Regions from separate parts of the Virgibacillus dokdonensis genome, predicted to be linked through region 3. Evidence: riboswitches for the same ligand, from Rfam matches in the RefSeq annotation. Region 3 holds a riboswitch; each other region holds the start of a gene.
What was found. Region 3 has a riboswitch for thiamine pyrophosphate ahead of tenA (thiaminase II). Riboswitches for the same ligand answer to the same signal wherever they lie in the genome.

Region 1 (8,368 bases), on a different contig from region 3:
GAAGATGGAAGTCATGATTTTGAACCTGGAAAAAAACTACCTGCAAAAGCAGAGCCTGCTACAACAGATAGCGGCACTAATGTAATTGCAAATCCGTATGAACAATTGGTGTTAGTAAATAAGGAAAATGCATTACCAGCAGATTATACACCTGTTGATTTAGTGGTACCCGACATAAATTATCCTTTTACAGAAGATTTACCGAAAAAGAAAGTGCGTAAAATTGCAGCTACAGCAATTGAAGATTTGTTTGCCGCTGCAGATAAGGCGGGGCTAGAGTTGTTTGCTCAATCTGGGTATCGTTCTTATGATCGCCAAGAAACAGTATTTGCATCTAATGTCCAATCGTTAGGAGAAGAACAAGCTAACCAAGTAAGTGCTCGACCAGGTGAAAGTGAGCATCAGACAGGTTTAACGATGGATGTGACGAGTAGAGATATGGGTTTCCAATTAAATGAGGACTTTGCTAATACAGATGAAGGTAAATGGTTAGCGGAAAATGCCGCTGAATATGGTTTTATTATTCGCTTTCCTAAAGGAAAAGAAGAGATTACGCAATATCAATATGAGCCATGGCATATTCGTTATGTAGGTAAGAAGGCTGCTAAAGAAATAACAGAGAATGAATTAACATTAGAAGAATATTTGACAGCAGAATAACGATAGTGAATACAGCTTGTAGGTAATTTACAGGCTGTTTCTTTGTATTATAGGAAAGCCTAAGTATAAGCCTTTGTTTTTCTAAGGAAATACAAAATTATAAAATTAGAGGCTTGTGTATTGTTTAACAACATTACCGAATAAGCCATGTCCGTCTCCGTTGCTCAGCAACTAAGCGACTTCACGAAGTCACCTTACGAGAAGTCATTATCGATTCGTCTCTAAGAGGAAAGCCGACTAAAAACGTGCTTGCCGCCTGAAGCCGGCATACTCCCTGTCGTAGTGGCTTGATTCCTAAATCTTTAGTTGATTCGTTTCACCCGCTCCGTTGCTAAATGGGCGCCCCGAGATTTTTATTCCACTATAGGAAAGTATAAAGTTTAAAGGTTTATCGTACAAGAAAAACGACAGCGTTTTTTTGTCATAAGACTTGGCGACAAGCCAGTTCTTCTAATGTGCATAATGTTAATCTACTCGCTTGCTAACATAAGCAAAAAATTGACGACTCTATGAAAGAATCGTCAAGCATTCTATATAAAAAGGGGAAAAGCGAGATCAAGGTTTTTTGTGTGCTCATTTTAGAACGAACTTTTCATGGATATCGTACTAAATGGGAATATAAGTTTTCATATTTTGAACAGTTGTCTATGGTGAGAAATGGAAGTGTTAAACCTGCGATCTCTCTTCTTACTAGAAAGTATAATAGATCAACGTATCATAGTTAGCTCATTTATCCATCAAAATTGCTTCTTTTCTGCTTCAAATGCAGGAATTAAATAGAAACTCGCAAAATACCTATCGGAAAAAAAGGAAATATAGACGTCTTCGTCCGCTAGCGTATATATTTTTTCTGTTCTTTTATCGATTAATTTTTTTTCACTTACTTTCACATTAAAATAATTAGCTAATTTTGTAGTAGTTTGATCATGATCAGTCATAGATAAGGATTTGTTATTACTTGGGCTCACTCGATACTCATAGATTTTATTCGTTTGGGTGTCCATTGATATATTTATTTCTACACCATTAGTGGAAAAGAAAGCTTCCCAGATCGTTACTGTGTGCTGGGGATGTTGTGTATTTAAAAATGTTTTGATATTGGAATTAATGATCGTGAATTCAGGTTGCATATCAATTTGTGGAAACAACCCTTTGTTTTGCAGTTCTTTGATTTCATTAATTCCCTTAGAAAGGTATTCAGCTCTTTTCGTCTCATCATTACTTTTTTCAATGATGGCAATGTTTTCATTTCCGTCATAATGATTAACGATTAATTTTAACTTTTCTTCAATGGATGTCGTTTGATTATCATTCACTTGTTTTTCTTCTGTTTGGAAATTTGATACAAAAATATGATTCAACAAACGCTCCTCTTGAACATTTTTTAAAATAAATGGTAAGAAAGCGATGCTAACCCCTATAATAGCTAAAAGAACGTTGGTAAGGTGTATTTTATTCTTTTTCATCATCGCTTCACACCTTTAATCATTACTGTCACACAAGTACCTTCGCCAAACTCACTGTCAAATGTCAGTTCAGCTTTGTGTAAATGGATAATCTCACTGCAAATAGCAAGTCCTAGACCCACACTTCCTTGTACCCTTGCTCTTGATTTATCAACCATATAAAAAGCGTCGGTAATTTTAGCCATTTCATCTGTTTGAATACCTTTTCCATTATCACAAATACGGATGTGATAGTCGTTTTGGTGGATAAAGCCATGGAGCATAATTTCTCCATGATCATGATCGATTGCTTTTCTTGCATTATCGAGTAAATTGGTACAAACGGTTCGCATTAAATCGGGCTCAATAGGTATCATAGCTTCTTCTGCTTCCACATGAAAATCCATATTTTCTTTTTCAAAAATAGGTTCCATGTACTGTTGCAAGGGGCTGAAAAAGGCAGTTGCTTTTATGGGTTTTGTTTCAATATCTCGTTTTTTTAATACCAACAAATCGAGTAATTTCATTGTTAACTCCTCAATTCGCTTTCCTTCTTGAAAAATATAATTCGCTGCCATAAATGTTTGTTCTGAATCTAACTTTTTAGAGCGAAGCATATCTGCATAACCTATCATGGTAGTAAGTGGTGTTTTTAATTCATGACTAATACTCCCAATAAATGTTTCTTGTCTTTGATTGGCTTCTTTTAACTGAGAAATCATTTCTTCAATATGTTCAGCCATAAAATTAAAATTGCGGGATAATTCCTCAACCTCAACATAGCTGCTAACACTCGTTCGTTCTTCAAAATTTCCTTTAGTAATCTGTTTCGTTGCTTTCGATAATTTATAGATCGGTTTTGTCAGTAGCCATGCAGTGACTAGCATGACGATTGCACCTATTCCAATCATCAGCAGCGTAATATACATATACATTGTCCATTGGTCATTTTTACTCGCAAAAATATCGGATATTTCTCGAAAGTTTTCAATGTAGAATAAATCTTCATGTAATTGCAGTGGTGTCATAGCGTGAAGAAAATATTTCCCATTAACATTTTTTACTTGGTAGCCTTTAGATTGATTCGATACTTGTGTAACGGCATCGTTACTTAAATCTTCATTAAAATTATCGTATACGACATGTCCGTCCTGGTTACTAATACGAAAAGTAAGTTCTCCACCAGATTCATAAATGGTTAAGGAGGAGGCAACGGTTATGAGTAGCTCTTCATTGGATATTGATTCCTTGTTTTTTTCATCAGCGAAGTAAAAATCCGATACGGAAGCCTCTCGTAGTTCTTTTTGTAGCGAGTATCTTAAAATATCATTTTCCTCAAATACAGAAGTGGCTTCGCGCTTGATAGAATCTTGAAAAGCGGAGTCAATTAATATATAACTTCCAATGCTGAAGCAGGAGACAGATACGATCATCGTGGAATAAAATATTTTCCAGAATAACTTCATGCTATACCTCCAGTCTATAGCCCACCTTATAGACTGCTACGATTTTATCCTTTAAACCAAGCTTTTGTCGCATACGTTGTACGTGCAGGTCAATCGTCCTGCTTTCGCCGACAAAATCTTCTCCCCATACTTTCATAGAGATGTTACTCCGAAATAGAGCAATATTTTTATTGTTGATAAATAATAATAATAAGTCGTACTCTTTCGCTGTTAGATTAACAGTTTTTCCTGATTTGGTTACGACTCTGGAAAGCGTATCTATTTTTATATCAAACAATTCTATAAATTGTTTGTTTTTATCATATCTGCGTAAAACAGTTTCCACTCGGGCTAGTAATTCTACGATTTCAAAAGGTTTCGTTAGGTAGTCTTCCGCTCCAAGCTTTAACCCTTTTACTTTATCCGTTACATCTGATTTGGCAGTTAAAAATATGACTGGTATATCGTAAGGCTGGATATATTCTAGTAAATCATAGCCATTAATTTTGGGGAGCATAATATCTAAAATTGCTAAATCAAAATGATTTGCTTCAATCATATCAGCAGCTTGTTCTCCATCATAGGCACAGAAACATTCATATCCTGCATCTCCGAGACTCATTTTTATTAAGTCAGATATTGGTTTTTCATCTTCAACGATTAGTATTCGAACCATTGGGCAAACCTCCCTCTCTTTCATTATAAATTATCTGTGTAACAATGTTGTATCATATCTATCTGGTATATATATCCTTTCGAAATCTATAGGTTATAATAGGCTGTTAGCAAGCTATTGTATCGTTCTACCTAAGGAATAAAGAAAGCTACGACATGTCACCAAGTCTTTATGGTGATAGCCGTAGCTTTTAAATGATGAGCTTTACATTTTTAGGGCGGTTTTTTATGAAGTTAAAAATCTGTAGATCATGCCGCCTGATATTGGTCCAAAATAATTATTGCTTTTTTAGTTTATTGCTTTTAATAGTCATTTCAACGGATAAAGATTTGCAAAGAATTATAAGTTTTGGGCAGCAACAGGGACAGGCCACATGGCTTGATGTTCTGCCATGTCCCAGAACATATATTCAAAATAGCTCGTTTTCACAACGATATCTTCCAAGATGGTTAACTCGTGTTCTGGTTTATCTTCCGCAATTGTATTAATTAAATCAATGCAATCGTTAGCCAGTGCTGTAAAATCTTCGGAGGAATACATTTGTACCCAATTGCCATAAAATTCATGTTCCAAGGCGTTTGGCCAGGCTGCCAATGCTTTGCCAATGTAATTATAACTCCAAGCACAAGCGAGTACGGCGGCGACTGTATTTTCTATGCCACCTTGTTGTGCCACATTTAGCATATAACTTGTGTATGCAGTCGTTGTTGCCGCCGCTTCTGTTTCTTCTAATTCATCAGCAGTTATGCCAAACTTGCTTGCATAGTTACGATGTAAATCCATTTCCATATGCAAGGTTCCATGAAGTAAATTGGCAAACGTTGTCATTGTTGATAAATCATGTGCTTTCGCGCTTCCTAGTGCAAACAAGCGAGAATATTCTATTAAATAAACATAGTCTTGCTTCATCCAGTGCTTGAACTTTTCCTTATCAAGCCAACCTTCTCCTAACCCTTTTACAAACGGATGCTCCAAATAGGATTTCCAAATTGGCTCTACCTTTTTCCATAAACGATCTGTAAATAGTTGTTGCATAATACTATATTCTCCTCTCGATAATTGAAATTATTTTAATGCTAGAGAAGATGTGGAAACAACAAACCTTTGTAGTTCAGGATAAGACGTACTTGCATCTGGAGAAAATAATAATCCCCATTCTACGATGTAAATAGAATGGGGAAGTGATTGCCTGATTATTACTATTCATGCAAGTTGTCACTTCCCTACGCTAGTACAAACTAGATCAGGTTCAAAGGGTCAAGTTTCCTTTCTCAGCAATAAAATTGCTCCCCTAGTGAGATATATAATAACACTATGTATTGCCATTAAAGCATAGATGGTAGATTTAGGCAAAGGAAGTGAGGATAGTAGTAGGTTATTTGCATCTTTTTGGTCTATTAAAAGGCGCTCTCATCAGGTAGGATAAGGGTATTGTGTGTAAAGGAGAGGGTTGTTCATGCTTTTAGAAGTTATTGCTACGAACTTAACGGATGTGATAGAAGCAGAGCAGTATGGAGCAGATCGGATTGAACTTAGCCCTGCGATGGCAGAAATAGGGCTTACACCAAGTTACGGTTTACTAAAAAAAGCGGTTGAAGCTGTCCATCTGCCTATAAATGTCATGGTTCGTCCGCATAGTCAATCATTTGTATACAACAAATACGATATAGACACGATGAAGGAAGATATAGATCTGATTAAAAAGATGGGTGCAAACGGTATCGTTATAGGGGCATTGACTGCTGAAAAAACAGTTGATGAGGAAGTGTTGAAACAGCTATTAGATGTGGCTGATGATTTAGAAGTAACTTTTCATCGGGCGTTTGATTTTGCTCGTGACCAAGAAGAAGCGTTAGCATGCTTGGCACAATATAAGCAAATAACGACAGTGTTAACTGCAGGAGGTAACTATAAAGCACCTGATGCAATTCCGCAGCTACAACGATTGATTCATTTGGCTGCGGATACACATGTAAATATGATGGTGGGGCATGGTTTAAAGCCAGCAACCTTTGCTGATGTATACGAGCAAGTGAAACCCCATGCATTCCACTTTGGTTCTGGCGCTAGAAGGAACGATTCATTCGCATATAAACTGGATCGCAGCAAGATACAACAAATAAAAAATATACTCCAAAAATAAATCTGACATAGGTAGAGCCTGAGCTTATTAAACAAGCTCAGGCTCGCTTCATGCATTATTTTTTTGATTTCGGATTGAAAGCGTCCTTAAACCCTTCACCGATAAAGTTGATGGATAAAATAGTTAATGTAATTAATAAACCTGGTGGTAGCCAAATCCACCACAGATTTTCAAACGTGCCAGGATCGCGTGCTGCTTGTAGCATATTGCCCCAGCTTGGTGTACCGACAGGAACCCCAAATCCAAGGTAACTAAGTCCTGTCTCCGCCACGATCATCGCTGCTAATAACAGCGTTGCTTGAACGATAATCGTTGACATGACGTTAGGTAATATATGTTTAATCATAACTTTAGAAGGCCTTGTTCCAATGGATATAGCACTCAACACATATTCATTTTCTTTTTCCGACATTACCTTGCTTCGAATTACCCTTGCAGCCCCTGTCCAGCTAAGCAAGCTGATAACAAGAATTAATGCTAACACTCCACTGTCAACAAAGATTGCTTGTAATACGATAACAAAAATGAGAAATGGGAAGTTCATCATGAAATCGGTAAATCGCATGAGAATGCTGTCTACTATGTTACCGTAATACCCTGAAATGGTTCCTATTATTGTCGCAATGGTTATAATAATGGTCATACAAGAAAAACCAATTAATAGTGACGTCCGCCCACCGTATAGCAGCATGGTGACAATATCTCTTCCAGCAGAATCTGCTCCAAGCCAATGTTCAGCAGAAGGCGGCACTTCAACGAGTCTTGGGTTAATACGGCTCGGATCAATGTCTGATAAAAGTGAAGCTGACATCGATAATGCTGTTACAACGAACAGGAAAATAAGACTTGCCATCGCAGGAATATTTCGGACAAACTTTTTACGAGCAATTCCCCATTGTGATAAGCTTTTCTTCTTTGGAGGGGCCAGCTGAACGGTTTGGTTTGTTGATGGTTCCATTTAATCTACCTCCTCCACTAATCTAATCGTATTCTAGGATCTACTAAAGCATAGAAAATATCAGCTAGTAGATTTCCGATAAGTGTCATTACGGTTAGTAGCATTGTAACTGCCATAACGACGGTGTAATCTCGATTATTAATGGAATCTACAAATAATTGCCCTACCCCTGGGTATGTGAAAATGGTTTCAATAATAACAGAACCGCCAATAATACCAGCTAAATCAAATCCTAATAATGTAACGATAGGAATAACAGAATTACGTAAAATATGTTTATTATATATTTTCCTTTCTGGCGTTCCTTTTGCACGTGCCATACGTACAAAATCTTTTTGAGAACTTTCAATCATGTCATTACGTAAAAATTGCGTATAGCTAGCAATGGGTAATAAACCAAGACATAATGACGGTAAGATAGCATGTTCTACTTTACTAATAATATATTCCCATGTTCCAGGATCTACCCCCGAACCAATACTTCCAGTCGCTGGAAGCCATCCTAATTGAAAGGAAACAAAGTAAATAAACAATAAGGCTGCTACAAAACTCGGCATGGCAAGTGCTAAATAATTTAATACTTGTACACCATAGTCGCCTAATGTGTAGGGATGGCGGCCTGCGTATCTCCCCATTAAAAAGGAAACTATGTATGTAATAATCATGGCTACGACGGCTAATAATATGGTATTAGGCAGTCGCGATAATATTAATTCTGAAGCGGGCATTTTATGCACGAAGGATTGTCCAAAATCCCCTTGAAAAAATCCACTAATCCAGTTTAAATACTGCACATAAATGGGATCGTTATAGCCAAGCTTCTCCCGCATTTCTTCAATATAAGCTGGATCTGTATTTAATGGATCAATCCTCCCTGTAAGGGCATCTCCTGGCATAAGGTTTGCCAGGAAAAATACCACTACAGAGACCAGGAAAATAATGGGGATCATGATGGCTATTCTTCGTAAAGTGTATATGAGCATATTATTTTCCCCTTATTTATTAGTTTTATAGTCTATTCTTCATCAGCGTTTGTTACCC
Region 2 (8,368 bases), 2.7 Mb from region 3:
GTCAGAAATATTATCCTTGCTATAAATGCCATCTAGAAGCGGAAAATCATGAAATAAAAGTATGGCCCAAACATCAATTTGATCACAATGCTATCTTATGCGGCGTTTGCAAAACAGAATTTACCATAGAGCAATATTTACAGATGAATCAATGCAAAAATTGTGGCTCGTTATTTAATGAAGGTTGCAGCTTACATCATCATTTGTATTTTGCTTAGAATTTCTTTGCTACGATGCGATTTTTGTGTAATACTTCTAGAAAAAATGGCTCAACTATTTGTGTTAAAGCATTACGATTAAAAGCACTTGCAGGTGGATTATTTATTCTTCACCATAAGAGACTTGGCCAAGCCTACCTAACGTATTATGCTTTTGATTAGTGTAAACGAAAGAAGAAGCAATGACCTTTGAAAAGTTGAAATTCTCCACAAGAGTAACTTGCACATAATCAAAATTGTCCTTTGTACCAGCTGAAATACCCTAATTTAATTGAAACTATTACAATGATGATGAGTAGTATGATCATACTACTTAAAAATAGCCAATCGATAAAAGTAACGCGGAACTGGCGGTAAAAAATACGCTCCTTTTCCCCGCTGAAGCCTTTTGATTCCATTGCTACAGCGGTTCGTTCTGCTTTGCGAATGGCTCCGGCAAGTAATGGTATTGCGTACCGTTTGTATTGCTGTATGGACTCCTTTATCCCCGATGCTCGATGGACACCCCGTACTTGATGAGCTGCGCGTATTTGCTGCAATTCTTCGCGCATTAAAGGAAGGAATCGGTATCCTGCTAGTATGCCGTAAGCAAGTTTAGGTGGTAATTTACATTGTTGCATTAAGCTAAGAATAAAATGAACCATATTTGTAGTGAAAATGAACATAAATGATAAGGCGGCAAATGTTAGCATACGTAAAGTTAAAGATAAGGCGACGGTGACATTTTCTTTTGGCAATTCCCAAAAGAGAAACTGTGTCGTCACCTCAGGGTTCGTTGGCTCATCTGCAAAGGCGATCGATGTCCAAAGCATCCCAATGGATAAAAGGCAAATGATAAGATAATAACCGATATATAGCTTCCAATTCACTTTTCCAAACAAAAAGGTGAACAGAATAACTACGATACCATAAATAAGTGGCGTGAATGGATCAAATACAAAGGTTAAAAGACAAACAACGATTACCACGGCAATTGCTTTTATACTAGGGTTTAAATTATTTAGTAATGCAGACATGAGAACCCTCCATATGCCGTTTTAATTTGATTCGTGTAGGGTAATCTAAATTCCATTTACTTAACTGTGGCCGCTCCCACAGTTGCGTAGGCGTTTCATCTGCTACGATTTCCCCGTTTTTTAATACGACAACCCGATTGGCATATTTGTCGACAAGGTCCATATCATGCGTAACCATGATAATGGTCGTCCCATTTTTATAGCGGGCTGCTAATAAATGCATCAGTTCACGTGTAGATGCAGCATCTTGTCCAAATGTTGGCTCATCTAAAAATAAAATGTTTTGCTCATCTACGATCATGGTAGCAACACTTAGACGACGTTTTTGCCCTTGGCTTAGTGTATAGGGATGTCTATTTTCCATCCCTTGTAGCTGACAACTTGCTAATGTTTGATGCACTTTTTCTTGAACTGTTGCTTCAGGATATGCTCTTAAACGTAACGTATATGCAATTTCATCAAAAACACGGTCTGTGATAAATTGGTGTTCGGGATTTTGAAATACGTAGCCAATTTGTTGCTGTAATTCTTTTTGCTTCCATTGATCAATGGACCGATTGTTTACATATATATTTCCTGCTGAAGGGAACTCTATCCCTGCTAACAAACGAGTGAGTGATGTTTTCCCGCTTCCATTTGCCCCTGTAACCGCAATAAAGGATGGGCCTGCCCAAGAGAAAGTAATGTCACGTAGAATTTTTTGTTTCTTTTTCGAAAGCTTTACGTTGTGAACTTCTATGATAGGTTCCAATGCGCAACTTTTTTTGGCAGTCGTTTCTAAAAACGTTTGATCCAAATAGGACATATGCGTTGTAAAATCTTCGTATGTGAAAGGGATTTTTGAAAAAACTGCTTGATTATTGTGACACGCTTGTAATGCGAGTTCCGTAATGGACGGAAGTGCAATGCCTTCTAATTGAAAAAGGTCCGCATGTTTTGTAATCGCTTCTGTTAAAGAACCATCAAATATACCATGTCCTGCTTTGGATAAAATAAAGGTTCTCTCTATGAAAGAGACCCACCCGTCCAATTGATGCTCAATAACAATGAGCCCAATTTTTTTATCTTCCTGAATATGTTTCATCGTTTGAATGAATGCCTGTTTTGCTAGTGGATCTAAATTAGCACTTGGCTCGTCTAAAATTATAAAGTCGGGTTCAAGTGCTAGGATACACGCTAGCGCGAGCTTTTGCTTTTGTCCTCCAGATAGAGAATGAATGTTTGCTTCTTTATAAGCGGTTAAGCCTACCATCTGCAATACTTCGTCTATCTTTGTGGCGATTTTATCTTTCGGTGTGTCGATGTTCTCCAATCCAAAAGCGATCTCATCTTCTACCGTCAACATACAAAATTGACTTTCAGGATCTTGGAAGACGACACCGACATGTTTACTCATTTCTCCAGGTTTCGTATCTTGAATCGAAGTCCCAAAGATATGGATATCTCCTGCTATTTCCCCATCAAGTTCGCGAGGGTAAATCCCGTTTAAGCAACAAGTTAGTGTGCTTTTTCCACTGCCGCTTGGTCCGAGTAGAAGCATCGTTTCGCCAGAACGCAAATCAAAGGATAGCTTGTTGATAGTAGGGTGTTCATGCTCGTTAAACCAAAGTGTGAGTTCGCGCACTTGAATCATGATACGGACCTCGCTTTATCTATTTTCTTTCCAAGGGCAAAACTAGATAATACACCTGTCTTAGCTAGTGAGTCACTAATTGCTTTTCCAAGTACACCGGAAATAATCGCGCCACTGATCATTCTAACGATGAGCATGCTAATCACATAAGGTGTGCTTAAAGCAGCATATCCGCCACGAAAATAGCCCCAAACAAAACTAAAAATTGCTGCCCCAACTCCTGCAAGCATTAATACCCATAAGGAATAGCGTTTATATCTTGTCGCAGCAAAAGCAGTCTCTGCACCAAGCCCTTGGATAATTCCAGTAATAATAATTATTGGCCCCATCGCATTGCCTAAGAGCATTTCAACCGTAGCGGCAATTGTTTCGGATAGAAAAGCCGCTCCTGGTTTACGTAATATATAGGCCGCAATAATGGATACGATAAACCAAATCCCAAAAATAAAGTCATAACCAATGGGGCCCATAAATGATACAAGTAGCTTTCCTACTGGGAGGAAAGCTAAATAGACAATCCCAAATACGACCGATAAAACAGCCATAACAATAATTTCTTTTAAACGCCAGTTAGTCATCGCTGTTCACATCCTTTTTAGAAGGACTGTTAGCTGATATTGTCGTCGTCATAACGGTGTGAGAAGACCCACTATGTTCCATGTTGACAAAGACTTGTTCCAAGCCATTAAATACATCCTTACCATCTCCATCTAATCGTGTGGCGTAATGAATGGAGGATACGCGGATGTTTTGCTTTTTCATGGCTTCAATTTGGTCGTAAATGAGATTCATATAGTCGCCGCCACCTAATGGATAGAGAGAAAACTTTCCGGCTACCTCTTGTTTGATCTTATTGCTCTCTGCTTCGTTTAATCGTCGATCATCTTCAGCTAAAAATACATCCCCATCAGAATCTCCCGGACAACCGATAGAATAGGTACCACTAAATACGACATGGTAACCTGTTTGTGTGGCATGAAGAAATAAAGCCTTTGTGACATCAAATACATGGGTGATTTTCCCTCTCACACATGTGCCTATGTCCGTTGTTTTCACCCAAACTTTAGATGTGTCTACTTCTTTTAATGCTGTTGTAATAACATCCACAAAATGATCTGTCATCGGATAAATGGCAAAATCACAGCCAGCTATTCTACTGTTGTGGCAAGTATGAAATGGATTATTCAATTTTCTTCCTCCTTCTATGAATCATAGTTTTATAAATGTACCGCGATGAAATTGTGCTACAAGAGCAAAGGAACTCGTTTTGAACTTTTATAAACAAGTTTTCACATAGAACAAAGGCTCGGGGCGCCCGATTAGCAACGTAGCGAGTGGAACGAATCAACGAAAGTTTTAGGAATCATGCTCCTGCAACAGGAGTATGTCGGCGCCCTCCGGCAAGCCCGTCTTTAGTCGGCCTTCCTATTTAGAACGAACCGATGATGACTTATCGTAAGGCGATTTCGTGAAGTCGCCTAGTTGCTGGGCGCTGGAGCCGGACGTGGCTAAATAACTTAGTTAGTTTATCCACAGCTGCAAAATTTTATAATTTCCCACTAGCGTTGCATAAAAAGTAATGCTTCAAGTCAAGCGTTAATTTTCCATTTGAGACATAGGTAACAGAATTTTCTGATATATGTTATTTGTACACAATGAAAAAAAGACAACAGGCATGAGAGGTAGCCCTTCATCCATTTTTTGAATAGTATATACTTTTAAACGAATGGATCGTATGTTAAATCATCTAAGTGTAACACGTCTCCTGTCTCATATTGTGCTAGGGTCTCTGCAAAAATTCGCTCATTGTCCCACCTTCGTCGTCCACTGGACTCTCGCTCTGGTTCTTTACGCACTTTCAAAATAAAGGTTGCCATGGATTGATCGTAACCATCCTTTATCCAACGCAACATTTCCAGCAAGGTTCCTTTGAAACCTATTTTATTTTTCATTAGGATGATCAGGCAAAAGGTAATCATTGCAAGATAGACTTGATTATAAACGGCATTTTCACTCTTACCATATAATGTTGTAATGACCAAGTGTTGCTTGATCCATTTGAAAAACAACTCTATTTTCCAGCGGTTTCGGTAGATATCGCTGATTTCTTGCGCACTGCGCTTGGCGTCGTTACACACAATCCGAATAGGCTTGCCATTACTATCTGTTGTCTCTATCAATTGTAATGGATGTTTCATGTTTCCGATTGTCACCATGGCATGGCGTGTGATGGGAGAAGATGGATCCACGAGTAACTCTTCCACGACGTGTACCACTGTATTGGCTTTGATACGCGTTGCAAATTTTATTCCTTTTTCCGAATAGGCATCGAACTTCGCAAAGTTGAAGTACCCGCGATCGAATACATGAAGCACATCTAACTGATAAACAATTAATTCATCCAGCTGTGTCTCATCCGCTGGTCGGGCTGGCGTTAGAATCATCTTATCTAGCGAGAGCGTATCATTGCACAACCTAATTGAAGTGTGCATTTTAATCCCGGCTTTTGTTTCTCGAAAATCAGCCCATTCATAGCCACTAAGACACATGGAAATAGTCGATGAATCAATCAAATGCAGCTGAAGCAATGCCTTTCCTGCTTTCACAGGTCCTAGTGTATACTGTACCTTTTGAATGAGATGACGAAGAATAGCTTCTGGTATTTCATGTGGGATTTGTCTATTCTTACGCGAGAGTTGTGACTTACTGATACTGTCTATACCTACTAATCGCTGCACCGTTTTTTTGCGTGAAACAGACTGACTGATTACTGCAAGATTTTCTGATTTTTTAAGTTGTGCGTAAATAAATAAGCGAATATAGGCAATGGTATCTAGCTTTTTCACATACTTGTCTACCCCTTCTATATCAATCATTTTTTGAATAACTTTTGTATCTAATGGATGAATGTATTCCTTGAATACCATTTTTATGGTATGATTGTCCATGAAAGACTCCTTATAATTTGGGATTTGGACAGGACTACCATTCCCTTATTATAAGGTTTTTTTATGCGTTTTTGTATTGATAATTCCTATTATTCTTAGTATTGACACAAGGTGTTTTTTCTTGACTACTTTATAAAAAATTTATGCAACGCTAGTGATAATTTCCTAGACCACAAAAAAGACTGCTTTCGTGAAGAAGGCAGTCTTTACCAAATAGACTATGTATGTTGTACTCTCTGGTTTTGACTGCACTTCCCCACGCTAGTATTATCCAGATCGGGTAATAAGGGTCAGAAATTATCCTCTCAGCCATCTAAAATAGCTCCCCTAGTGCAAATAGTTATGCGGTTTTATAGTTTGTTATAGTGAATTATAGTATAGAACGTCAAAGTTCACAACCAATTCGTTTGAAGCTTATAACTAAATTGCACAGTAAATACCATTTCCCTATCGAAAATAGCAGTATATATGCTTTTGTTTAAATTTGTTTTCGAAAAGGTTATTCGGTCCATTTCATACTAAATAGTATATGGAGATTCGAAAAATATATGTTGATTGTGAAATTGCACAGTTGTTTGTGCTTTAGCTTTATTTCAAGTTGTTAAGTTCAGTTTAAAAACTCGTTTAATTCGAAATAATTATTTAATTAAGATAATATGTTGAATATACAGATTGGAGAGACCTAACTGAAGGAAGGAAAGGGGAATTCGTGCATGTATGATTACATTATTATTGGTGGAGGTATTGTAGGTTTAGCAACTGCATGGCAGCTGAAAACAAAGCATCCGCATTCATCCATTGCCGTATTGGAGAAAGAAGAAGCATGGGCAGCTCATCAAACAGGGAGAAACAGTGGGGTCATTCATAGTGGTATTTATTATAAACCTGGTAGCTTAAAGGCCCAATTAGCGGTGAGGGGTAGAAATTCTATGATTGCATTTTGTCAAAAATATGAGGTGGAGCATGAAGTTTGTGGCAAAATCATTGTAGCTACAAGAAAGCGAGAACTACCGTTTATGGATCAACTGTATCACCGAGGTTGTAAAAATGGTTTACAAATAACAAAATTACAAAGAGAGGAAGTTATTGATCATGAGCCATATGTTCAAGCAGAAGGAGGATTGTATATACCGACAACAGGTATTGTGGATTATCAACAGGTGGCTTATAAATTAGTAGAGTTACTCGCAAACCAAGGAGTTGAGTTGTTTTTAAATACACAAGCACATCAAATGAATGAGAAAGGATTTGAAGTAACGATAGATACGAATCATCAATCTTTGATCGCTAGAAAGGTTATCAATTGTGCGGGATTGCATAGCGACCAATTGGTTAAACAGTCGGGTATTTTAGCGGATGTAAAGATTATCCCTTTTCGTGGGGAGTATTTTACATTAAAAGCAACGAAACATTATGTAGTAAAAAATTTGGTCTATCCAGTACCAGACCCAAAGTATCCATTTTTAGGCGTACATTTGACGAGAGGAATTCATGGTGAAGTGCATGCAGGTCCTAATGCAGTATGGAGTCTTAAAAAAGAAGGATACAATAAGTGGGACATAGATAGGAAAGAAGCACTAGCTACTTTGTTATTTCCAGGATTTTGGCGATTAGCAAAGGCAAATATAAAGGTGGGCGCAATGGAAATGTCGCGTTCTTTGTATAAAGCATTATTTGTAAAAAGTTTGCAGCGTTTTATTCCAGAAATCCAAACAGAAGATGTGATAAAAGCTCCATCTGGTGTACGCGCACAAGCTATGCTTCGAGATGGAACACTACTTGATGACTTTTTTATTATACCCGGAAAAAATGTGCTCCACGTTTGCAATGCACCTTCGCCCGCTGCAACAGCTTCGCTAGAGATTGGTAGGATGATAGCTGAACGGGCATCATTATCATAAGTTTTTTTCGCTATAGGAAAGCTTCATTTTACAATTTTATCACAAGGGGCCGAATTCGGGATCAAGTCCGAAGAGAGGGGGATACGAATGTGTAAAAATACAGAGGTAAAAGTTGTTATCATTGAAGATGATCCCATGGTGCAGGAAGTAAACAAAAAGATGGTAGAAAAAGTAAACGATTTCATCGTTGTCGCTACTGCAAGAGATGGAAAAACAGGTGTCGAGCATTGTCAAATCTATCAGCCCAATCTATATTACTCGATATTTATATGCCTGAACAAGATGGAATTCAAACGATAAAGGCGCTTCGACATCACAATATAAATGTGGAAGTAATTGTCATCTCTGCTGCAGAAGATAGGGAAATGGTTCGCAATATGATGCAGCATGGGGCGTTTGATTATCTTATAAAGCCATTTAAGTATAGTCGTTTAGTAGAGGCATTAAACAAGTATCGAGATTATCATTTTCATTTCTATGGCAACGATAGAGTTGACCAAGAAATGATTGACTTGTGGATCAATAAGCGGTCAGAAGCAAACCATAAAGCGAATGCGCTTCCAAAAGGATTGAATAAGCAAACATTACAGCAAATTACCAACTTATTAGAACGCAAAAATAGTTCTATTTCAGCTGATGAAGCAGCTTCCTG
Region 3 (8,368 bases):
AACAACTGCCCAGGCGTTAATAAAGTTTTTAAACCAGCAGTATTTATCTGTTGATGGCAAAGAACATCCTTTTGTTGAAGGTATCTTTCATATATATGGCCATGGCAATGTTCTTGGAATTGGGGAAGCTTTAGAAGAAGACGCAGGCCACTTAAAAACCTTTATGGGAAAAAACGAACAGGGGATGGCTCATGCAGCAATTGCTTTTTCTAAACAATCCCTACGTAAAAAGATCTATGCTTTATCTAGTTCAGCTGGACCAGGATCAGCGAATATGATAACAGCTGCCGGCACAGCTTTGGCTAATCAGATTCCTGTTTTATTCTTACCAGCAGATACATTTGCTACAAGACAGCCAGATCCAGTATTACAACAAATAGAGCAAGAGTCAAGCATTGCTATTTCAACAAATGACGCATTTAAAGCCGTTTCGCGTTATTGGGATCGCGTTCAAAGACCAGAACAGCTAATGTCTGCTTTGATCAGAGCGTTTGAAGTAATGACCAATCCAGCTACGATGGGGCCAGCTACGATTTGCTTACCTCAAGATGTAGAAGGGGAAGCGTACGATTATCCAATTGAATTCTTTCAAAAACGCGTACATTATATCAACCGTACAGTACCTACAAAGCGTGAAATGGAAGGAAGTGTAGAAAGAATTAAAAACAGTCATCAACCAGTAATTGTTGTTGGTGGTGGTTGTAAGTACTCAGAAGCAAGAGAGGAATTAATCCACATCTCAGAACGACATGATATTCCATTAGTAGAAACACATGCTGGGAAATCGACTGTAGAGTGGCAATTCAAAAATAATTTAGGTGGACTAGGAATTTTAGGTACATCTGCTGCAAATAAGGTAGTTAAAGAGGCAGATCTAATTATTGGTATTGGTACAAGATATACCGATTTCACCACTTCTTCTAAAACGTTGTTTAATTTGGAAAAAAGTCAATTCCTTAACATTAATATAAGTCGTATGCAAGCATATAAGTTAGACGCATTTCAAGTTGTCGGTGATGCCAAAGCGACACTAAAGGAGTTAGCGCCACTATTAGAAGGATATAAGGCAAATTATGGTACGCAATTAGAAAAATTAAAAAGGGAATGGCTAGATGAAAGAAAGCGTTTAGCAAATGTTCAATTTAAACGGAAAGATTTTGTTCCTGAAATAGACGGACATTTTTCACAAGAAAAGTTAAACGAATACGCAAATGTTTTACAGACAGAACTAACGCAAACAGAAGTATTTGTTGCATTAAATGAATCGCTTAATGAAGACGCCATTGTTGTTTCGGCGGCTGGTTCATTACCAGGAGATATGCAAAGATTATGGAATCCGGTCGTTCCTAATACGTATCACTTGGAATATGGTTACTCTTGTATGGGGTATGAAATTGCTGGTGCATTAGGAGCACGTCTAGCCGAACCAGATAAAGAAGTGTATGCCTTTGTTGGTGATGGGAGTTTCTTAATGCTACATTCGGAACTTGTTACAGCTATTCAATACAATAAAAAAATTAATATTATTCTATTTGATAACTCTGGATTTGGTTGTATTAATAATCTACAAATGGGTAACGGGTGCGCAAACCAAGGAACAGAATTTAGAACAGCAGCTGGTACAATTTTAAACATAGACTATGCAAAAGTAGCAGAGGGTTACGGCGCTAAGACCTATAAAATAAGTAATCTTGATGAATTGAGACTAGCTATTGAAGATGCGAAAAAACAACCAAATTCTACATTAATTGAAATTAAAGTTCTTCCAAAAACAATGTCAGATGGCTATGAGGGAAGTTGGTGGAATGTCGGTTTATCTGAAGTTTCTAAAAAGGAAAGTATAAATAAGGCATTTCAAAATAAGCAAGAAGCAATGAAGCAGGCGAAAGGGTATTAAGGAATAAATAAAGTAAAAGAGAAAGCTTTGTAAAATTAAATAGGAGAAATGAACATGGCATTAGTAACATTAAATGATATACTTCCTCAAGCTAAACAAGCAGGATATGCTGTAGGACATTTTAACATAAATGGTCTTATTTGGCCACAAGCTATATTAGAAGCAGCTCAAGAGGCAAAGGCTCCTGTTATTATTGCTTCTTCGGATAGATTGGTGGATTATCTTGGTGGTTTCAAACTAATTTCTGATATGGTTCGTAATCTAATGGAAGTTCAACAAATTACTGTTCCGGTTGTATTACATTTGGATCATGGGCAAAGTGTAGAAAGATGTTTTGAAGCGATTGACGCTGGATATAGCTCTGTGATGTACGATGGTAGCCATTTTCCAGTTGCTGAGAATATTAAAAATACGAAGCAAGTAGTAGACTATGCACATGTAAATGGTGTATCCGTTGAAGCAGAAATTGGTACGGTTGGTGGTTATGAAGATGGTCTAATAGGCAATATTTGTTATGCCAATTTACGAGAATGTGTAGAGCTTGTGGAGAAAACAAGAGTCGATGCGCTTGCCGCTGCACTAGGTTCTGTACATGGGAAGTATGTTGGTGAACCAAAGCTAGGATTTAAGCAGATGGCTGAAATATCTAAAGAAGTTGAAATCCCACTTGTCTTACATGGAGCAAGTGGAATACCGTTAGACCAACTGCAAAAATCAATACGCTTGGGGCATGCTAAGATTAATATTAATACTGAAATGAATATAGCTTGGAGAGAAGCACTACAACAAAGTTTAGTAGAAAATCCAGAAGTATATGAGCCAAAGAAATTATTGGAGTTAAGTAAACAGGCAATGAAGGAAACAGTACATGAAAAAATCCAAGAATTTGGTTCAAGTAATAAAGCAATGAAAAAAGTAGAATAGAAGTAATCGTTGATGCTTGTTTTGTGTTTAACTTATAGTTAACTAAACTTGAAACATCATAGTAACCGTAGGAAGTCGAATTTGCTTTTGTGACTTTCTGCGGTTATTTTATGGCGTTAATCAAGAAATTGTTGATGAAAGGATGAACAAATCCACCTATGAACGAAGGTGGGTATAGGTAAAAAAGCTTTCATATCTTAAGAGGTTTAACTGTGCAAAAAAACGAACATATGTTAGTATAATTGTACAGATTAATTTTGAAAATTTAATTATAGTGAGGTGAAATATTGTATAATTCTCTAAATTACTTTTCAAATGAATAATTTTTGGAATTATGCAAAATCTATGACGGTAGAAGGCATGTGCCAGGAATAAGGTAACTTAACTTTGATGGAGGGATGCAATATGAAAGCGAGCACTTTGACTGTTTTTCAAGAAACATCGGGTTGTTTTAATTCGGTAAATGAATGGAACGACATGTATAATTTCTTTCACGTGAAGCAAACAGAAGAAATGCTGTGTGATGAACAAGAAGGATATATGTTTACGGACGAAAAAGAAACAGAAGATGCTAAGCAGCATATATTACGAAAGGCATTTAATAACATCGTTTTTGTTGAGCGCATTCACCAAGTTGCCTACCGTAATGCTTTAACAAACTCAAATTTAAAAAAAGAAGAAGATCATGCTGATGACATTTTCAAGCAATTACAAGCAGCGTTAACTACTACGGAACAAAAGGATTTACTTACCGAATTAGAGGCTGCATGGAACAGTATGTATGCCGTTTTCTTAGAATACAGTTATTGTCAAGGTATAGCTGATAGTCCTGTGATCCATAAGGAACTAAAGCAATATGGAATTTGTATTTTAAAGGAATGTGCATAGGTTCATTTCATTTTACTTTTGCTTGAATTCTTACATGATAAAGTAACAATATAGATGAGGACACCCTGAAGTTAGCGTGATATTAAACTAACTGTTGGGTGTTTTTATTATTGTATTCAATAAGTATAAGTTAGGAGAATGCCGGTGGGGGATATTGCAAATTAAACCATAAAGGGATCCATCTATGGCAATAAAGGTACTCTGCCTAGATTTTTACAAAAAAGATAGCAATTTTGAAATAATTATATTAGGCTAAAAGTAGATAAGGAAGGGGAAGTACAATGAATAATAGAAACCCAACCGACAGTTTAATTGTCCTAATGATGTACAAGAAGATATTCAAAAGTAGCTACACTACCTAGTCGTTTTAATTATCTTTTTTTGTAAAATATGTAAAATTTTTATTTAAAATAAGAATAAAAATGGTAGATAAAACATTAGGAGGAGAGAAATTTATGTGTGAAAAGAAAAAAGCTTTACTTTTGGTCGATGTACAAAAGGCTTTTGATGATAAAAAATGGGGCGAGAGAAATAATCAAGATGCAGAAGATAATATGAGAAAAATACTACAATTATGGAGAGAAAAGAAGTGGATAGTAATTCACATACAACACACGTCTGATAATCCTCATTCCGTATTTCATATGGCGAATAAAGGCTTTGCTATCAAAGAAATAGTTGAACCAATCGAGGGGGAAGTTATCATTACAAAAAAAGTAAACAGTAGTTTTATTGGTACTAACTTAGAAGAACAATTAAAAGCAAATGAAGTATCAACCGTTGTAATTACGGGATTGACTACACCGCATTGTGTATCAACGACTGCAAGAATGAGTGGTAATTTAGGGTTTGATACATATCTGATTTCAGATGCTACTGCAGCATTTGGATTGAAAGATCAAAATAATAGATATTATGATGCAGAAACTATACATAATGTATCTCTGGCTACATTGCATGGTGAATTTGCCACGATACGGACAACGGAGCAACTAATTAACAGTTTATAAAAAAGTATTTCATTACAAGGTGCAATTATGCAATCCTTTCGTTTATCTCAAATAATTTAGAAAATGGTGCAGCCAGGGTTTTTATCCGGGTATAAGGTGCTGTAAGCCTCCCACTTCAAAAATTGGAGATGTGAGTTGATCAAGTCTAAGTGGGAGATAACAGCACCCAAATCCCCGATTCGTTCAGTTGCCTTTAGGTGATACCCTTGCGGTACTAACATCAGTGGGGGATGAGAAAACCACTCATTGAGGTTCACTTTATCTATTGTCCTCTTAGAAAAAATCTGTTTTCCAACGCTTTAAATTTACCAAACTAGATAGACTTAATATTCAAATGGACGGCTATAGTTCCAATCTGAGTTGTGCAAAGTTGAAGAATTACGGTCTATCTTATAGGAAACAGAAAATGAATCGCTTTCACTATTTTTACTCCATGTTTCAAAAAAATATAGGATATAAGTATCATCATCAATAATTTCAGCTTTTGTTTCTTGAATTATATGGTATCCGTCAATTTTCACTTTAGAAATACCTTCTTTTTGTGGGAATTTTGCTAGCATTTCATCTCCTTCTGAGGCAAATTTTATAGCATCTTCTGCAGTAAATGGAGGGAGAGGCTCTGATGCAAATTGAAAACCACCCCACATGAATGCTAATATAATAACTGGAAACGATAGACTAATCCAAATTGCTTTTTTGCTTTTTATTTTTATATAGAGAATGCGATCAATCACAGCGTATAATAATGCCAGAAATGCGCCAAATAAAATGAATAACCAATTAAAAAGAAAAGAGTCAAGAGTCACCACAATAATACCGAAAAATCCTCCAAATAAACTATGTAATAGAATGTAAAGCCATCTATTTTTAAAGATGCCTTTTTTATGAATGAGCTCTACTATAATTGAAATAGGACTTCCATATAAAAGCAGTACAGGAAAAATATAAATGCTATAAATGAAAGTCCACCCTAAAAAGTCCACTTCTAAATAATAGGAAGCTGATTCTATTGGGAATAGATAAAAGATTGCAAAGTAGATAGCAATAAAGATAGTTAGTATGTAAGAAGTAACAAGTTTTCTTAATAAAAGGGGGAGAGTGTTCATATTAACGCTCCTTCAAAATTAATAAATGTTAGATAATTATTTTCGGCTAGAATATAGTTTTGACTGGATATAGAGTGAATTCATTCCTAGCTATAAACAATTATTATCTGTTCTATATCCATGTTGTAGTAAGTTGAAAATTAGGATATATCGTTATTATGCAGAAAAAATTTCGTTGTGTCCATTGTAGTTCAATTTTTCTATATGTTCATGATGATAAAAAATAATCATTAACCTGGAACTTACAGATTTTCTGGAGAAGAGGAATAATTCTATACATTAAAAAATCAGTGAAAGATAGGTTTCTCTCACTGATTTTGTATTTATTTAAGCCATCGAAAGCTCATGCCAATGTCTGTCAGAGAACCAATTTTCCTTTATATAGGACATCTCCCAGAAGGCAAGCTCGTATTCTTTAGCAATGATAAATTGCTCTTTCATCTTTTCTTTTTGCTTCTCCGTAGATTCGGATGCAATTTGATTAAGCAAATGAATCTGTTCATTGGTTGAATCTTGAAACCAGTCACTTGCATAGGTAGCAATCCAATTTTGATAGATTTTTTCGGTTGGTTTTGCATTTTCGTACGTTTTTCCGATATCTGCGTATAACCAATAACAAGGCAACATGGCTGCAATAGCTTGACCTAGGCTTCCAGATGCTACAGCGCGATATAAGTGTGATGTATAGGCGTAAGCAGTTGGGGCTGGTTTGAAATGATCCCAATCTGTATCTGTGATGTTTAAGATTTCTGCATGCTGTTTATGAACGGTTAGCTCTGCTTGTGCAGTTCCTTTTGCTTTGTCAGCTAGCATAGCTGTTACTTGAAAATCTTCAGCTAATGTAGCTGCCAAGGCATGGACTTTTCCATAGTGCTTCAAGTAATAAATGTCTTGTAAAATATAATACTTGAAAATGTCTAGGGATAAATCACCTTTGGCAATCCCTTTTACAAATGGATGTTTTACACTTTGCTCCCAACTCTTTGCGGTTACTTCTCGTAATGTGTCTGTAAATGACATAAAAAAATTCCTCCTCATACATACATGTTTTCATTGCTCGAGGAAGAAAGGGATATACTTAATACACGCAACCTATCTGTGTAAAAGGACTTTTTGTCCATACATATAAAAATGAAACAGGTAACGCTGTTAAGTAGTTTTCCACTTCCCTCCGCTGGTACAAACCAGATCAGGTTCTAAGGGTCGTTGTCTCAGCCGCCAGTGGGGCTCCCCTAGTAGAAATACTATACTTGAAGCATATCATAGTGTCATACAAAGTCAACTTTATTTTTCAAGAGATAAGAAAGTATAAAAATTTGATGCTATGGGATAACCAAATAACCGAATGAGCCACGTCCCGCTCCATCGCCCAGCAACTAGGCGACTTCATGAATCCGCCCTACGATAAGTCATCATGGGTTCGTGCCTCACCGTGATTTCTAAAACTTCAGTTGATTCGCTCCACTCGCTACGTTGCTAAACGGGCGCCCCGAGTCTTTGTTCTAATACTAATTGTATTTGTTATAGCGGGTGGATATAAAGCAACGAATGTTCTATAATAGATGTAATCGTTAGGAGATGGAAAATTGAGACCAGCATTAACGAAAGATATTCATGTACAAACTTTCAAAGACTACTATTGGTTAAAAGAAGAGTTACAATTATTTTGTAAGCAAAATGGCATTCGTACTTCGGGATCGAAATTAGAACTTACAGACCGCATTGAAACTTTCTTGCGTACAGGTGAGGTAAAAAAGCCAATCCGAAAAAGAAGCGGTACTAAAAAAGCAAAAACAAAAGACGAATTAAGCTTAGATACTGTAATTACGGAAAATCATCGTTGTAGTCAGCATGTGCGGGCTTTTTTTAAAACAATTATCCCGAATTTTCACTTCTCTACGTATATTCAAAACTATTTTAAAGAAAATGTCGGTAACACGTATCATGATGTTGTTCAAGCGTGGTATGAGGAGGGCGAATGAAAGAAAGATCCGTCATACAAGAAAACGATTGCTCCACAATTTGAATATAATCAATTTATTCGTGACTTTTTGCAGATCCGGCTAATAAAGGAAAAAGTAGGGAAGATGCAATTAAAGCTTGGAACAACATAAAGCAACGTCCAGGGAGTAACAAATATACGGCAAACAAATAACTGAGGTTTATGGATGAAGAGGGGGGTGTACAAATTGAACTATAAAAATATTATATTTGATTTTGATGGAACCTTGGCAGATTCAAAGCAATGCAGTGTATTAGCAACACAGAATGCTTTTAAAGCGTTACGACTACATATACCGTCTGCGGATACTATCGAACACTATATGGGAATCCCAATTGAAACATCTTTTAAAAAAATGGCAGATCGAGAGTTATTGAAAGATGAGTATAAGCTTTTATTGCAAACTTTCCGTGAACAGTATAAACAGTTAGAAAGCGATTTACTAACCGTTTTTAAGAATATACCAGAAGTGTTACATAAAATGGTTTTAGAGGAAAAATTGTTATTTGTTTTATCAAGTAAAAAGACAGATGTACTAAAA

Region 1: linked by a shared signal. The riboswitch ahead of tenA (thiaminase II) and the one ahead of tenA (thiaminase II) in region 3 are both predicted to bind thiamine pyrophosphate.
Region 2: linked by a shared signal. The riboswitch ahead of B2C77_RS03495 (IS4 family transposase) and the one ahead of tenA (thiaminase II) in region 3 are both predicted to bind thiamine pyrophosphate.

Annotation. Positions count from the first base shown of each region.
Region 1 covers NZ_LT745762.1:289,930-298,297, forward strand. The annotation lists gene B2C77_RS01725 (D-alanyl-D-alanine carboxypeptidase family protein) at 1-660, shown strand, start outside; gene B2C77_RS01730 (hypothetical protein) at 1,398-2,129, opposite strand; gene B2C77_RS01735 (sensor histidine kinase) at 2,126-3,571, opposite strand; gene B2C77_RS01740 (response regulator transcription factor) at 3,573-4,226, opposite strand; gene tenA (thiaminase II) at 4,566-5,261, opposite strand; TPP riboswitch at 5,430-5,529, opposite strand; gene B2C77_RS01750 (copper homeostasis protein CutC) at 5,683-6,369, shown strand; gene opp4C (oligopeptide ABC transporter permease) at 6,425-7,327, opposite strand; gene opp4B (oligopeptide ABC transporter permease) at 7,345-8,310, opposite strand; gene opp4A (oligopeptide ABC transporter substrate-binding protein) at 8,343-8,368, opposite strand, start outside.
Region 2 covers NZ_LT745763.1:372,701-381,068, forward strand. The annotation lists gene B2C77_RS03470 (CHY zinc finger protein) at 1-218, shown strand, start outside; gene B2C77_RS03475 (energy-coupling factor transporter transmembrane component T family protein) at 449-1,234, opposite strand; gene B2C77_RS03480 (ABC transporter ATP-binding protein) at 1,215-2,867, opposite strand; gene B2C77_RS03485 (ECF transporter S component) at 2,864-3,445, opposite strand; gene B2C77_RS03490 (YkoF family thiamine/hydroxymethylpyrimidine-binding protein) at 3,438-4,055, opposite strand; gene B2C77_RS03495 (IS4 family transposase) at 4,586-5,815, opposite strand; TPP riboswitch at 6,052-6,154, opposite strand; gene lhgO (L-2-hydroxyglutarate dehydrogenase) at 6,529-7,716, shown strand; gene B2C77_RS21310 (response regulator) at 7,804-8,016, shown strand; gene B2C77_RS03505 (response regulator) at 7,986-8,368, shown strand, end outside.
Region 3 covers NZ_LT745763.1:3,097,015-3,105,382, reverse strand. The annotation lists gene iolD (3D-(3,5/4)-trihydroxycyclohexane-1,2-dione acylhydrolase (decyclizing)) at 1-1,897, shown strand, start outside; gene fba (class II fructose-1,6-bisphosphate aldolase) at 1,952-2,821, shown strand; gene B2C77_RS16110 (hypothetical protein) at 3,227-3,709, shown strand; gene B2C77_RS16105 (cysteine hydrolase family protein) at 4,165-4,719, shown strand; gene B2C77_RS16100 (hypothetical protein) at 5,043-5,702, opposite strand; gene tenA (thiaminase II) at 6,153-6,845, opposite strand; TPP riboswitch at 6,975-7,069, opposite strand; partial or broken gene B2C77_RS16090 (DUF6434 domain-containing protein) at 7,412-7,980, shown strand; gene B2C77_RS16085 (HAD family hydrolase) at 8,015-8,368, shown strand, end outside.